Regions from separate parts of the Pseudomonas sp. GW821-FHT03A09 genome, predicted to be linked through region 1. Evidence: riboswitches for the same ligand, from Rfam matches in the RefSeq annotation. Region 1 holds a riboswitch; the other holds the start of a gene.

Region 1 (7,284 bases):
TTGTCGTGGGTGATGGCCCGGTAGAATTACCGGCAATTTTCCAGCGCTTCGAATCGGGACCGGATACATGTCACTTCGTCTAATTACCAGCACCATCGTGGCGCTGGTCACCAGCTTTGCCCAGGCACAAGGTCCCGCCTCGGTGATCTCCTATACCCGCGATATCCAGCCGATCTTTACCGAAAAGTGCGTGGCCTGCCACGCCTGCTACGACTCGGCGTGCCAGCTCAACCTGGGCAGCGCCGAGGGTGCGGCCCGTGGTGCGAGCAAAACACCGGTCTACGATGGCGAACGCAGCCAAGCCACGCCGACCACCCGTTTGTTCTACGACGCGTTCGGCAAGCAAGCCTGGCAGCAAAAGGGCTTTTATTCGGTGCTGGACGCCCAGGGCAGCCAGGCCGCGCTGATGGCGCGCATGCTGGAGCTGGGCCACAACGCGCCGTTACAACCCAACGCCAAGTTGCCCGAAGACATTGTGCTGGGCCTGAACCGTGAAAACATGTGTGCCATGCCCGGCGAGTTCAACGCCTACGCCGGCAGCCACCCCAAGGAAGGCATGCCGCTGGCGGTCACCGGCCTGACCGACCAGCAATACCAGACCCTGCAACGCTGGCTCGCCTCCGGCGCGCCCATAGACGAGCAGGGCCTGGCGCCCAGCGCAAAAGAAGCGCTGCAAGTGCAGCAATGGGAAAACCTGTTCAACCAGCCCGGCGCCCGGGAAAGCCTAGTGGCGCGCTGGTTGTTCGAGCATTTGTTCCTGGCGCATATCTATTTCGAGAACGGCGAACCCGGGCATTACTTTCAATGGGTACGTTCGCGCACGCCGAGCGGCAAGCCCATCGACCTGATCGCCACGCGCCGTCCCAACGACGACCCCGGTACCCAGGTGTACTACCGGCTATGGCCGGTTCAGGGTGTGATCGTGCATAAAACCCACATCACTTACCCGTTCAGCGCCGAGAAGATGGCGCGCATCAAAGAGCTTTTCTATGCCGGCAACTGGCAGGTCAATGCGCTGCCAGGCTATGGCCCGGGCCGTCGCGCCAACCCATTCGAAACCTTCGAGGCGATCCCGGCCAAGGCGCGCTACCAGTTCATGCTGGATAACGCCGAATACTTCGTGCGCACCTTCATTCGCGGGCCGGTGTGCCGTGGGCAGATCGCCACGGACGTGATCCGCGATAACTTCTGGGCCCTGTTCCAGGACCCGGACCACGACCTGTACATCACTGATGCCCGTTATCGCGGCCAGGCCACGCCACTACTGGCGATGCCGGGGCAGAACGATGACGTGGGCAGCGTACTCAGCCTGTGGCTGGCCTATCGCGACAAGCGCAACCAATACGAGGCGTTGCGCCGTGATAGCTATGCGGATGTGTCGCCGCCAAGCTGGTCAACCCTGTGGGCCGGCAATGACAATGCCTTGTTGAGCATCTTCCGTCACTTTGACAGCGCCTCGGTCACCAAAGGCTTGATCGGCGAAGTGCCGCAAACCATGTGGCTGTTTGATTACCCGCTGCTGGAGCGCACTTATTACCAATTGGCGGTGAACTTCGACGTGTTCGGCAACGTGTCGCACCAGGCCCAGACCCGCCTGTATTTCGACCTGATCCGCAACGGCGCTGAGCAGAACTTCCTGCGCCTGATGCCGGCGGACAGTCGTGATGGGTTCCTCGATGACTGGTACCAGAACAGTGGCAAGCTCAAGCTGTGGCTGGACTACGAATCGATTGATGATGACAAGCCGAGCGGTTTGTACCTCAACGAGAAAGACCCGAAACGCGACTTCGCCAACCAGTTGCTGAGCCGCTACGGCGACCTGAATGCCAGACCGGACCCGATCAACCGCTGCGCCGGGGCCTTTTGCTCCCGTGACGGTATCGATCCGGCGTTACAGGACGCAGAGCAGGCGCTCAGCCGGCTGACCTCGCGCCCGGCCGCCGGGCTCAAGGTCATTGACCAATTGCCTGAAGCCACCATGCTGCGCATTGAAACCGCTAGCGGCAAGCGTGAGGTCTACAGCATGCTGCGCAACCGTGCACACAGTAACGTGGCGTTCTTGCTGGGTGAGGCTTATCGCTATCAGCCAGGGCTGGATACGGTGACGATCTATCCGGGCGTACTGAGCAGCTACCCCAATTTCATGTTCAATATTCCGGCACGGGAAGTGCCAGAGTTTGTTGCTGCGATGGAGAATGCCAAGGATGCCAAGCGTTTCGAGCAGATCGTCGATCGCTGGGGTATCCGTCGCAGTCACCCGCTGTTCTGGCAGTACTTTCATGACTTGTCGCAGTACATCCACGAGACTGCGCCGGTAGAAGAGGGCGTGTTGGACATGAATCGCTATGAAAACCTCTGACAGGCGGTGCGGGTCTTTTCCGACAAAATTACTAGGACTTTGTACCTGCGTAATATTTTGGCGTAAACTGCCGGCAAGCCTGTGAGGAGTTTCCATGACTGCCATAACCATTACCGACGCCGCCCACGATTATCTGGCTGACCTGCTGTCCAAGCAGAACACCCCGGGTATCGGCATCCGCGTCTTTATCACCCAGCCCGGCACCCAATACGCCGAGACTTGCATCGCCTACTGCAAGCCTGGGGAAGAGAAGCCTGAAGACACCGCCCTGGGGCTGAAAAGCTTCACCGCGTACATCGATGCCTTCAGCGAAGCCTTCCTGGATGACGCCGTGGTTGACTACGCCACCGACCGCATGGGCGGCCAGTTGACCATCAAGGCGCCGAACGCCAAGGTGCCGAACGTCAACGCCGACAGCCCGGTGAACGAGCGCATCAACTACTACCTGCAGACCGAGATCAACCCAGGGCTGGCCAGCCATGGCGGTCAGGTCAGCCTGATCGACGTGGTGGATGACGGCATCGCCGTGCTCAAGTTCGGCGGCGGCTGCCAGGGCTGTGGCCAGGCGGACGTGACCCTGCGTGAAGGTATCGAGCGCACGCTGCTCGAACGCATTCCGGAGCTCAAGGGTGTACGTGACGTGACTGACCACACGCAGAAAGAAAACGCCTACTACTGAGTAAGGTGTTCGCTGCGAACAAAAAAACGGCGCCCCGTGAGCGCCGTTTTTTATGCTTTAAATTCAATGTATTGCACTATCTACTTAACAAAACACATCAACTGTGGGAGCTGGCTTGCCTGCGATAGCGGTACATAAGCAGGCAAATGTTTTACCTGGCACACCGCAATCGCGGGCAAGCCCGGCTCCCACAGGGTTTTGCATTGAGTTCGGAATGTGTTCAGGGGCGATAAAGGTGCGCATGCCCAGCCCGATACAGCGACGACTCACTAAAGCTGTCACTGGCCAGCACACGGCCCACCACGATCAGCGCCGTGCGCCGAAACCCCTTGGCGGCGACCTTCTCGGCAATATCAGTAAGCGTTCCGACCACCCAATCCTGATCCGGCCACGTCGCCCGGTGCACCACAGCAATCGGGCAATCCGCGCCATAGTGCGGCAGCAGTGCGGCGACGATCTTCTCCAAGTGGTTGACCCCCAGGTGAATCGCCATGGTCGTGCCATGTCGGGCCAGGCTGTCGAAGTCTTCGCCAGCGGGCATGCTGGTTTTGTCGGCGTAGCGGGTCAGGATCACGCTCTGGGCGATGTCCGGCAGGGTCAGCTCCGTTTCCAGCAGCGCCGCACATGCCGCCACGGCGGTGACCCCAGGAATGATCTGGAACGGAATGCCCAGCTCGCGCAGATAGCGGATCTGCTCGCCAATCGCCCCATACAGGCTTGGGTCACCCGAGTGCACGCGCGCCACATCCTGGCCCTTGGCGTGGGCCGCCTTGATCAGGTCGATGATCTGTTCCAAGTGCAGCTCGGCACTGTTGACCACCGTTTGCGCCTGATGACCTTCCAACACCGCTGCTGGAACCAGCGAGCCCGCGTAGAGGATCACCGGGCAGCTGCGGATCAGTCGCTGGCCCTTGACGGTGATCAATTCCGGGTCGCCGGGGCCTGCGCCAATGAAGTAGACGGTCATGGGGAGTTCCTGTTGAAAAACGGGCGAGCATGAAAAATGCTCATGATCTGACGGGCAATTATCGGGATTTCAGCCGGCGCACGCCAATGCAAAGGTGGCCTGGGAGGATTTTCTGCGGTTAATCAACAGGCGGGCAGGTGCGTTGGCCAGGTGTTCGGCCAGGGCCAGGGCGGCGCTTTCGGCGATGCCGTAACAGCCGGTATGGGCAAAGGCAACTTCGGACCTGTGGCTCAGGCGGTCTTCAAACGTCGCCAAGTGTTGCGCACTGAAACACTGCAAAGGCAGGTCCAGCAGCGCGGCCAGTGCCAGTAATCCCGGTTCATTCTGTTTGTTATCGATACTTGCCAGCGCCGTGACCTGTTGGCGCTCGATACCGCCCGTGACCAAGGCGTCGTCAAACAGCGCCAGCAAGGTGTGAACTTCACAACCTCGCTGGCAACCCAGGCCAACCACCAAGGTCATGCCGAATACTGACCATCGCGATTACGTCGAAACAACCAGGCGCTGATCAGGCCCAGGGCCAGCCAGAACGCCACGTTGGTGAGTTGCGACGCGATCTTGAACTGCGCCTCCAGGGCCTCTGGAGCCAGCATCGAATGCACTTCCGGTTGCGGTGCGCCGATTACGTGGGGCACGACCAGGATCGCCACGCCCAGCACTTTCAGCAGCCAGCTTCGGCCGAACACGATTAGCGCAATACCAACGGCGGTAGACGCAGCCGTGCCGATCCACCAGATTTGGCGCTGCGCCAAGTCCGCTGCGGTAGTGCCCGGCAACTCTGGCGGCAGGCCCAGGGTCGGCGCCAGTACAAAGGTTGCGTAACCCGCCAGGCCCCACAGCAGGCCTTGGGCGGTGCGGGTGGGGGCGCGCAAGGTATAGAGGCCGGCCAGCATCAGCGCGAAACCTACCGCGACCACCAGGTTGCCACCGGTGGTGGACAGCACGCGCTGCCAGCCGTTTTCCGGCTCCCAGGCTTCAGCGTCGTGGGTATGTGCGGCCGCACCTTCGGCGTGCTCGTGTATTTCGGTAGCGGCCGGGGCCTTTTCAAAAGTCTCCGCCTGCAGAATCAGCGGGGCGACCCAGAAGCTTTGCAGCAAGGTCAGCAGCAGGGCGGCCAAAAGGCCCGTGAAACCTGCGGTTTGCGCAATACGCTTGATCATGTCGGCAGGTCTCAGTGGCACGGGAACGCGGCGCTGTGGCGGGTATCGTGGGCGGCGTTATGCACCGCTTCGATATGGGAGAAACCCGCGAAGTACACCAGGCACGCACCCAGGATCGATGCACCGATGGCGGCGGTCAGGCGTTGGCTCAGGGTAGAAGTGCTGCTGGCGGTGTGCGAAGTGCTGCTGATGATCGACATGGCGCGTCCCTTTGGGTTTTCGGGGCGAAACGAGCGCATGAAAACCCCGCGAGCCAGGCCCGCAGGGTTTCGAACAGCGCCCGCCCACCGCGGGTTTGTTATCTGATTTTTTCGGGCCGGTCTCCGGGCTTGCGAGGGGCTCAATGCCTGAAAACGTCGCCTTCCCATACCGTTTGGCACAGTGGATATGACGTTTCGCTCGCTTACCGTTGCGGGGGCAGCACCGGACTGTCATGTGAACATGAGTCACCGGTTTCCCGTTTCACCCTTTGCAGGGCACCCGAAACAAGATGTGTAGGAGAGCATGGGGGTGGGAGGGGAGTCAATTGGGATGTGGTTTTTGGTGGTGGTGTACATATCCGTTATTTGGGTAACGGCTACTATTGGTTCCGCCCTTACGGCGGGTCACTTTGGAAAAGTCCCAAAGTAACCAAAGGGCTCTTGCCCCAACACTCGGCACCTCGCCTAGGCTCGGTGTGCCCTCACTCCGGGTTGCCCACGGATTCAAGCCTGCGTTCGGCCAGCGTGTTTGACGGGGCGCTCCAGATCAAAAGCAAAAGCGCGGCGGCCTTAGAGCTGACCGGTTTCTGACTGTCGATCTCGGTCAAATGTGGGAGCTGGCTTGCCTGCGATGGCATCAGTTGGGTGTACCTGATTCACCGAGGTGTTTGCATCGCAGGCAAGCCAGCTCCCACAGAAAAGCAGATCTGATGCTGCTCTGGCTTTTGCTCTGTTTTTGATCTTGATTTTGATCTTAGGCGCCCCATCAAACACGCTGGCCGGAATTCGGCATGGATTTGGGGGGTAAACCGGCATGGATGCCGGTTTAGCCGCCCCGCGCCATGGATGGCGCGTGGCGGCGGCCCCCCAAATCCATGTCGGATTACGGGCACACCGAGCGTGAGCGAGGTGCCGAGTGTTGGGGCAAGAGCGTTTTGCTTACTTTTGCGCTTTTCAAAAAGTGAGCCGCTGTAAGAGCGGAACCCTAAGTGGCCGTTACCGCAGCAACGGATATGTACACCAGCCAACCCCATCATTGACCATCCCCCAAGCACTGCGTAGCCTTGCACCCTCGAGGTTCTTCGGCCCAGGCCGAAGCTAAGAAGGGAACGCGGTTCAAGCCGCGGCTGCCCCCGCAACTGTGAAGGGTTCTGCTGACTGCCACGCCACTGCCGATAAGGCGGGAAGGCGCAGCCAGCGCCGGTCGCAAGACCTGCAAGCCCCAAGCCAGGAGACCTGCCTCGCAACCGATTTTCCAATTCAACCGGGCGGGGTGATCCGGTGACGAAATCCGCTGCTGCGCGCTGCCGCAGGGCCTGTCGTCCCGTATGCCCGCCCCAAAGGGCATCCGATGAAAACACTGGCCAAACTCCCTGTCACCATCGTTACCGGCTTCCTCGGCTCGGGCAAGACCACTTTGCTGCGCCATATGCTGGATAACGCCCAGGGCCGCCGCATCGCTGTGATCGTCAACGAATTTGGCGAGCTGGGTATCGACGGGGAAATCCTCAAGCAGTGTTCCATCGGTTGCACCGAGGAAGAAGCCAACGGTCGCGTGTACGAACTGGCCAACGGCTGCCTGTGCTGCACCGTACAAGAAGAGTTCTTCCCGGTGATGCGCGAGTTGGTGGCCCGTCGCGGTGACCTCGACCATATCTTGATCGAAACCTCCGGCCTGGCCCTGCCCAAACCTCTGGTGCAAGCCTTCCAGTGGCCGGAAATCCGCAGCGCCTGCACCGTTGACGCGGTGATCACCGTGGTCGACAGCCCGGCCGTGGCCGCTGGCACTTTCGCCGCGTTCCCGGATCAAGTGGACGCCCAGCGCAAGCTCGACCCGAACCTGGATCACGAGTCGCCGCTGCACGAGCTGTTCGCCGACCAACTGGCCAGTGCCGACTTGGTAATCCTCAACAAGACTG
Region 2 (7,284 bases), on a different contig from region 1:
GCAATCCCATACTGAATCACGGCCTTACGCAGCCGCCCACCGTGCTCAAGCATAGAATTGCGCCCCCGCGCAGAGAATCAACAGCCACAACCATACGCCGCGTTGTACCAGCTGCCAGCCACGGTCAATGGAGTCGGCATCGGCTGCCGGGCCTTCACCCAACTGCGGACGCTGATGCAATTCACCGTGATAGATCGCCGCGCCACCCAATTCGACACCCAATGCGCCCGCCCCGGCCGCCATCACCGGACCAGCGTTGGGACTGTCCCAGGTGGGCCCTTGGGTGCGCCAGCATTTCAGCGCCAGTCGGGTTTTACCGAGCAGCGCGTAGGTCAACGCTACCAGGCGCGCAGGAATATAGTTGAGTACATCGTCGATCTTGGCCGCCGCCCAGCCGAAGCGCTCGAAGCGCTCATTGCGATAGCCCCACATGGCGTCCAGGGTGTTGCTCAGGCGATAGAGCACCACGCCTGGCACACCGGCCACCACAAACCAGAACAGCGCGGCGAACACCGCGTCGCTACCGTTTTCCAGCACCGACTCGGTGGCGGCGCGGGCGACTTCCGTGCGGTCCAGCTCACTGGTCTGGCGACTCACCAGGTAACTCACGCGCTTGCGCGCTTGTTCCAGGTCATCACTGCGCAACGCCTGGGCCACGGGAATCACGTGCTCGCCGAGGCTGCGCATGCCAAGTGCGCAGTACAACGCCAGAATCTCCAGCACCCAACCGATGTAAGGCGCCCATGACAACGCGGTGGCCAACACGGTCAGCGGCACCACGGCGATAAACCACGCGGTCACGCCGTGGCTGCGCCAGCCTCGCCCCCCGGTATTGAAACGCTGCTCGATGCGCCCGGCGAAATTGCCGAACGCCACCAGCGGATGCCAACGCTTGGGCTCACCCAGCAACGCATCCAGCGCCACCGCAGCGACACACAGCAAGGCCACACTCATTGACTAACTCCCCACACATTTTCATACAGCATGTCGCTCAGTGGCCGTGGTTCGGTCCAGCCTTCGAGCTGCAACATCGGGGCCGGATAGAACTCGGCCACCGGCCCCAGGCAGAGCACTGCCAGGGGCTTGGCACCGGGCGGCAGGCCCAGCAGGTCGGCCAGGGCCTGGGGCTCGAACAGCGAGACCCAGCCCATGCCCAGCCCTTCGACGCGAGCTGCCAGCCACAGATTCTGGATCGCACAGGACAACGACGCCATGTCCATTTCCGGTAAGGTACGGCGCCCAAAGATATGGCGCTCGCGGCCATCCATCAGCGCCGCCACCAAGACCTCGGCGCAGTCGTGGATGCCTTCGACCTTGAGCTTCATGAATTCGTCAGAGCGCTCGCCCAGTGCCTCGGCGGTGCGCACGCGTTCTTCTTCCACCAACTGTTGAATCTTCCCACGCAGTGGGCGGTCGCTGATGCGGATAAACCGCCAGGGTTGCATCAGGCCGACACTAGGGGCCTGATGCGCGGCCTGGAGTAAGCGGTGCAACAACTCAGGGGCGATAGAGCCACCACTGAAGTGGCGCATGTCACGGCGTTCAGCGATGGCGCGGTAGACGGCCTGGCGGTCGGCTTCGGGGAATGCGTTGTCAGTCATGGCCTCTTCGCGGGCAAGCCCGCTCCCACATTGAGAGATGTGAACGCTGTCGATGTGGGAGCTGGCTTACCTGCGATAGCGGTCTCAAGCGTGGGCGCAAATAAAGCGGCCACCGCCGTCGGGTTGGACGGGAAATAGAAGTGCACGTAGGACGCGGTCATCCGACCCTGTCGGTAAACCGCCTCGGCACCGCGCCCGCCGTTGGGGCTCAGGCCGCGGGCAATCGGATGCCATTCGGTGCTGGTCAGGGAATGGTGATAGGTGTGGCCGCGCAACACGCCTTCCGGCAACTCGACACTTTGCAGGGCCAAGGCCGCCAGCTTCTTTTGCATCACCGCGTCCCCCTGCAGCAGGCCAACCAACTCGGCGCGGTTGCCGTCGACATCGGTGAGCGAATCAAGCAGGTAGAGCATGCCGCCGCACTCGGCGAGCAAAGGCTTGCCGGCAGCATGGTGGGCGCGGATGGCGTCAAGCATCGGTGTATTTTCCGACAACGCCTGATGGTGCAGCTCCGGGTAACCGCCAGGTAAATAAAGACTGTCGGCGTCGGGCAATTCGCAATCGTGAATCGGTGAAAAGAAGCGCAGCTCGGCACCCATCGCCCGCAGCACGTCGAGACTGGCGCCATAGGTAAAGGCGAAGGCCTCGTCACGGGCCACGGCAATCCGCACACCCGCAAGCAACGGCTCGGCCTCTGTCACCTCGGGGGCGGCGAAGGTCACCGGCGGCGGCAACGCCACTTCGCAGCTGCTGCCCAAGGCTTGGGCGGCGGCGTCCAGGCGCACGTCGAGGTCATTCAATTCACTGGCTTGTACCAGGCCCAAGTGACGGCTCGGCAGCTCGATCCCGGTTTCCCGGGACAGCGCGCCGTACCAACGCAGGCCTTCAGTCAGACTGCCCTCGAGCAGTTGCGCATGACGCTGGGTGCCGACGCGGTTGGCCAGCACCCCGGCGAACGGCAAGTCCGGCTGATAGCGTGCCAGGCCCAGGGCCAGGGCGCCAAAGGTCTGGGCCATGGCGGTACCGTCGATCACCCCGAGCACGGGCACACCGAAGTGGCGGGCCAGGTCGGCGCTGGATGGCGTACCGTCGAACAGGCCCATCACGCCTTCGATCAGGATCAGGTCGGCCTCTCCCGCTGCTTCCCATAGCAGACGGCGACTTTCTTGCTCGCCGACCATCCACATGTCCAACTGATACACCGGCGCACCACTGGCGCGCTCGTGAATCATCGGGTCGAGAAAATCCGGCCCGCATTTGAACACGCGCACCTTGCGCCCCAGGTTGCGGTGCAAACGGGCGAGCGCGGCGGTGACGGTGGTTTTGCCCTGGCCGGACGCCGGTGCGGCGATCAAGACGGCCGGGCAATGACGTGGCTGATTCAAAGTTCGACGCCCTTCTGTGCCTTGATACCGGCCTGGAACGCGTGCTTGAGCATGCCCATTTCGGTGACGGTGTCGCCCATTTCGATCAACTCAGGCTTGGCGCCACGGCCGGTGACAACCACATGCTGCATGGGCGGGCGGGCCTGCAGGTCGCTCAGGACCTGATCCAGGTCGAGGTAGCCGTGCTTGAGGGCGATGTTCAGCTCATCCAGCACCACCAAGCCGATGGCCGGGTCTTGCAGCAGTTCGCGAGAAACCGCCCAGGCAGCCTCGGCAGCGGCGATGTCACGCTGGCGGTCTTGTGTTTCCCAGGTAAAGCCTTCGCCCATCACATGGAAGCGCACTTGCTCGGGGAAGCGGCGGAAGAACAACTCTTCGCCGGTACTGCTGCGCCCTTTGATGAACTGCACCACACCGCACTGCATGCCGTGGCCCATGGCGCGGGCGAGCATGCCGAACGCCGAGCTGCTCTTGCCTTTGCCGTTGCCGGTCAGCACCAGCAGCAATCCGCATTCGTTGGGGGAATTGGCGATACGCTCGTCGATCACGGCTTTTTTGCGCAGCATGCGTGCCAGGTGGCGTTCGTCGCGGTCGGGGGAATCGGTCATGGCAGCTCTCCGTTGGGGCTGGACAAAAACGGCGGGCAGGAAAAAGACAAAACAGACAGCCAAGCATCGCCCACCGTGATGCTGTTGGATGAACCAGGCCGGTCTCCGGACTCATGAGTGGCGCGCAGGCCGACGGCGCGCCTTCCCATATCATGTAGATACAGTGGCAAACAGCACCGCTTTGACTCATTTACCGTTGCGGGGGCAGCGCCGGGATCGCGGCAGCACTGTGTACAAGTGCGCTCACTCACCGGCTTCCCTGTTTCACTCTGTCGACCCCTGGGTCACAGAGCACCTGGAACAAGCCGCGAAGGTTAGTGGGTTGGGGGTGGAGCGTCAATTAAAGCTGGCCTGCCACTTGAACCATTGGGGCGCCGTGCTTCTCTACCCATACAGGTATTAAGGAGAAAACCATGCATAAAACCAGACTGGCCTTACTGATCATGCTCGCCGGCACCCTCGCCGCCTGCGGGGAAAGCTCTACCTTGCAGGTTTCCGACGGCACCGGGCCCTCACCCAAACTGCCGGAACCGAACAAAACCTTGATCCCCACCGTGAATATCGCCCCAGCGATTGGCTGGCCCGACGGCGCCAAGCCGACGGCCGCTGCGGGCATCCAAGTGGCGGCATTTGCCGAGGGCCTGGATCACCCGCGCTGGCTGTATGTGCTGCCCAATGGTGACGTGCTGGTGGCGGAAACCAACGCACCGCCCAAGCCGGACGACGCCAAGGGCATTCGGGGCTGGGTGATGGAGAAAGTCATGGGCCGCGCCGGTGCTGGCGTGCCGAGTCCGAATCGCATCACGCTGCTGCGCGATGCCGACCACGATGGTGTTGCCGAGACCCGAACGGTGTTCCTGGAGAATCTGAATTCACCGTTCGGCATGGCCTTGGTCGGTAACGATCTGTATGTGGCGGATTCGGACAAACTGCTGCGTTTTCCCTACCAGCCTGGCGAAACCACAATCAAGGAAGCGGGCATCAAGGTAGTCGACTTGCCGGGTGGCACCCTCAATCATCACTGGACCAAGAACGTGGTGGCCAGTAAGGACGGCAGCAAGTTGTATGTGAGCGTCGGCTCCAACAGCAACGTTGGCGAAAACGGCCTGGAGGCGGAACAAGGCCGCGCGGCGATCTGGGAAGTCGACCGCGCCAGCGGCCAGCACCGCATCTTCGCTTCCGGCCTGCGCAACCCCAACGGCATGGCATGGGAACCCCAGAGTGGCAAGCTGTGGACGGCCGTGAACGAGCGCGATGAAATCGGCAGCGATCTGGTGCCGGACTACATCACTTCGGTCAAGGATGGCGCCTTTTATGGTTGGCCCTTCAGTTACTACGGCCAGCATGTGGACGTACGCGTCTCACCGCAGAACCCAGAGTTGGTCGCCAAGGCCATTGCCCCGGACTATGCCGTGGGGCCGCACACCGCCTCCCTTGGCCTGACGTTTGCCGAAGGTAACAAACTACCGGCGCAGTTCAGCAACGGCGCGTTTATCGGCCAGCATGGTTCGTGGAACCGCAAGCCGCACAGTGGCTACAAGGTGATCTTCGTACCGTTCGAGGGCGGCCAGCCCAAGGGGCAGCCGCTGGATGTGCTGACCGGGTTTCTCAATAAAGACGAGAAAGCCATGGGCCGGCCGGTGGGCGTGGTGATCGATCAGCAGGGGGACTTGCTGGTGGCGGACGATGTGGGGAATAAGGTGTGGCGGGTTTCTGCGGCCAAATAAAAACCGCATAACCAATGTGGGAGGGGGCAAGCCCCTCTCCCACATTTTGATCTATCTGTAACTTAAGGATTACGCGCCAGATTTCCCGGCAACACGCGCTTGGCGCTGAGATAGGCATTCTGCCAATACGCCTTGGACAAAGTATCCAGCTTCACCGTACCGCCGGTTTGCGGCGCATGGACGAAACGGCCTTCTCCCACATAGATCCCGGCGTGGCTGACCTGTGAACCGCCACCCGTGGCAAAGAACAACAGATCACCGGTTTGCAGATTCTCTTCGCTGACATTCTGTGCACGCATCACGATCAGTTCACGGGTAGTGCGCGGCAACGAGATGCCCGCCGCATCACGGTAGACAAAGCCGATCAGGCCACTGCAATCAAATCCGGAATCCGGCGTGTTGCCGCCCCAGCGATAAGGCGTGCCAACCAGGCCCAGCGCGCGGAAGAGCACGTCTTCGGCAGCAGGCGAGAAACTCTGTGTGGAGTAGTTGAACACCGGCTTGGGCTTGACGGCCACAGGAGCGGGTGGCGGGCGGCTGGCGCAGGCGCTGAGGAGCGCGGCGCAAACCAGCAAAATGAGGCGGGCTGAGGTCGACATGGGCAGAACAATCCTGGTCTGGATGCGGCTTTTCGCTGCCGAACGCTGAAAACCAGAACGCGCAAGCTAAGCTCGCGCGAACGGATTCCAACAATATCCAGGGATTCTAGCGCTTACACGTCAAACTTCAAGTATCACTTTAACTTTACTTACTAGCGGTAACCGTAGTCGGGGCCATGGCGAGTGCGCGCTTGGCTTCGATGAAGGTTTTGCTCCAGTAGCTGTCACCCAGGTTGTCGACTCGAACACCGCCACTGCGACGGCTGCTGGAGTGGATAAACTGGTTATCGCCCAAGTAGATACCGGCGTGACTGACACGACCACGGCCAGCCGTACTAAAGAAAAGCAGATCACCCGGCTTGAGGTTGTTGCGTGCGACCAACGGTGCATCCACGTTGATCATTTCGCGCGTCGAGCGTGGCAGATTCATGCCAGCTTCTTCACGAAACAGGTAGCCGATGAAACCGCTGCAGTCGAAACCGGCTTCAGAGGTACCGCCGAAACGGTAACGGGTACCGATCAGGGACATGCCGCGTTCGAGAATGCTGTCGGCCAGAACTGGAAGCTGGTAAGGCTTGTTGCCGGCGAAGTTGGCCAGTTCTTTTTCAGTAGCGATCTCTTCCTGATAAACAGTGGAAGACTGCGATGCTACGAATTTTGCCTGGGACTGTTGTGCTGGTTTTTGCTGCTCAGCCACGTTTTGAGTGTGGGTGGCGCAACCAAACAACAGGGTAACGAGTGCGAGAGGCACGAGGGGTGCGAAGCGATTTAGCATGGGCACGACCGTGGCTGATGTGTAAAGAAGTCGAGACTATGCCTTCTATCACATCGATTTGCAAATTCAATCGTGATCTATGTGACTTCTTGTTTTGACCATGACATCTAAGCCCTTAACACCCCATACCTGCCATTTGCGTGGTCAAACCGGCCAAAACGCAGGTTTTCTGGCGCCTGAAATATGCCGAAGCCCCCGAAATGACTGGGCTGGCTACCAGCCGAGGGTTTCTTTGAGGAAGGGGATGGTCAGCTTGCGCTGGGCCTGCAAAGAGGCCTGATCGAGCTGTTCGAGCAAATCGAACAACGCGCTCATGCTACGAGTGCCACGAGTGAGGATAAAGTGACCGACTTCGTCGGTGAGGTGCAGGCCGCGACGGGATGCGCGCAATTGCAAGGCACGCAGTTTGTCTTCGTCAGATAAAGGCCGCATCTGGAAAATCAGCGCCAGGGTCAAGCGTGATTTAAGGTCGGCCAGCTTCACCGGCAGCTCACGCGGCGACGTAGAGGCGGCAATCAACAAGCGTCGGCCACTGTCGCGCAAGCGGTTGAACAGGTGAAACAACGCTTCTTCCCAGTCCGCCTTGCCG

The links. Region 1 has a riboswitch for cobalamin ahead of AC07V4_RS19175 (CbtB domain-containing protein). Riboswitches for the same ligand answer to the same signal wherever they lie in the genome.
Region 2: it holds a riboswitch for cobalamin, as region 1 does, so the genes downstream of both, cobO (cob(I)yrinic acid a,c-diamide adenosyltransferase) here and AC07V4_RS19175 (CbtB domain-containing protein) in region 1, are expected to answer to the same signal.

The regions. Positions count from the first base shown of each region.
Region 1 is NZ_JBWKUX010000010.1:132,707-139,990, forward strand. It holds gene AC07V4_RS19150 (fatty acid cis/trans isomerase) at 68-2,359, shown strand; gene nfuA (Fe-S biogenesis protein NfuA) at 2,454-3,038, shown strand; gene cobM (precorrin-4 C(11)-methyltransferase) at 3,259-4,005, opposite strand; gene AC07V4_RS19165 (cobalamin biosynthesis protein) at 4,075-4,467, opposite strand; gene AC07V4_RS19170 (CbtA family protein) at 4,464-5,165, opposite strand; gene AC07V4_RS19175 (CbtB domain-containing protein) at 5,177-5,365, opposite strand; cobalamin riboswitch at 5,463-5,664, opposite strand; cobalamin riboswitch at 6,424-6,623, shown strand; gene cobW (cobalamin biosynthesis protein CobW) at 6,717-7,284, shown strand, end outside.
Region 2 is NZ_JBWKUX010000004.1:274,665-281,948, forward strand. It holds gene cobD (threonine-phosphate decarboxylase CobD) at 1-53, opposite strand, end outside; gene cbiB (adenosylcobinamide-phosphate synthase CbiB) at 46-954, opposite strand; gene bluB (5,6-dimethylbenzimidazole synthase) at 951-1,601, opposite strand; gene AC07V4_RS09150 (cobyrinic acid a,c-diamide synthase CobB) at 1,598-2,986, opposite strand; gene cobO (cob(I)yrinic acid a,c-diamide adenosyltransferase) at 2,983-3,594, opposite strand; cobalamin riboswitch at 3,674-3,908, opposite strand; gene AC07V4_RS09160 (PQQ-dependent sugar dehydrogenase) at 4,008-5,321, shown strand; gene AC07V4_RS09165 (C40 family peptidase) at 5,384-5,920, opposite strand; gene AC07V4_RS09170 (C40 family peptidase) at 6,066-6,695, opposite strand; gene hda (DnaA regulatory inactivator Hda) at 6,909-7,284, opposite strand, start outside.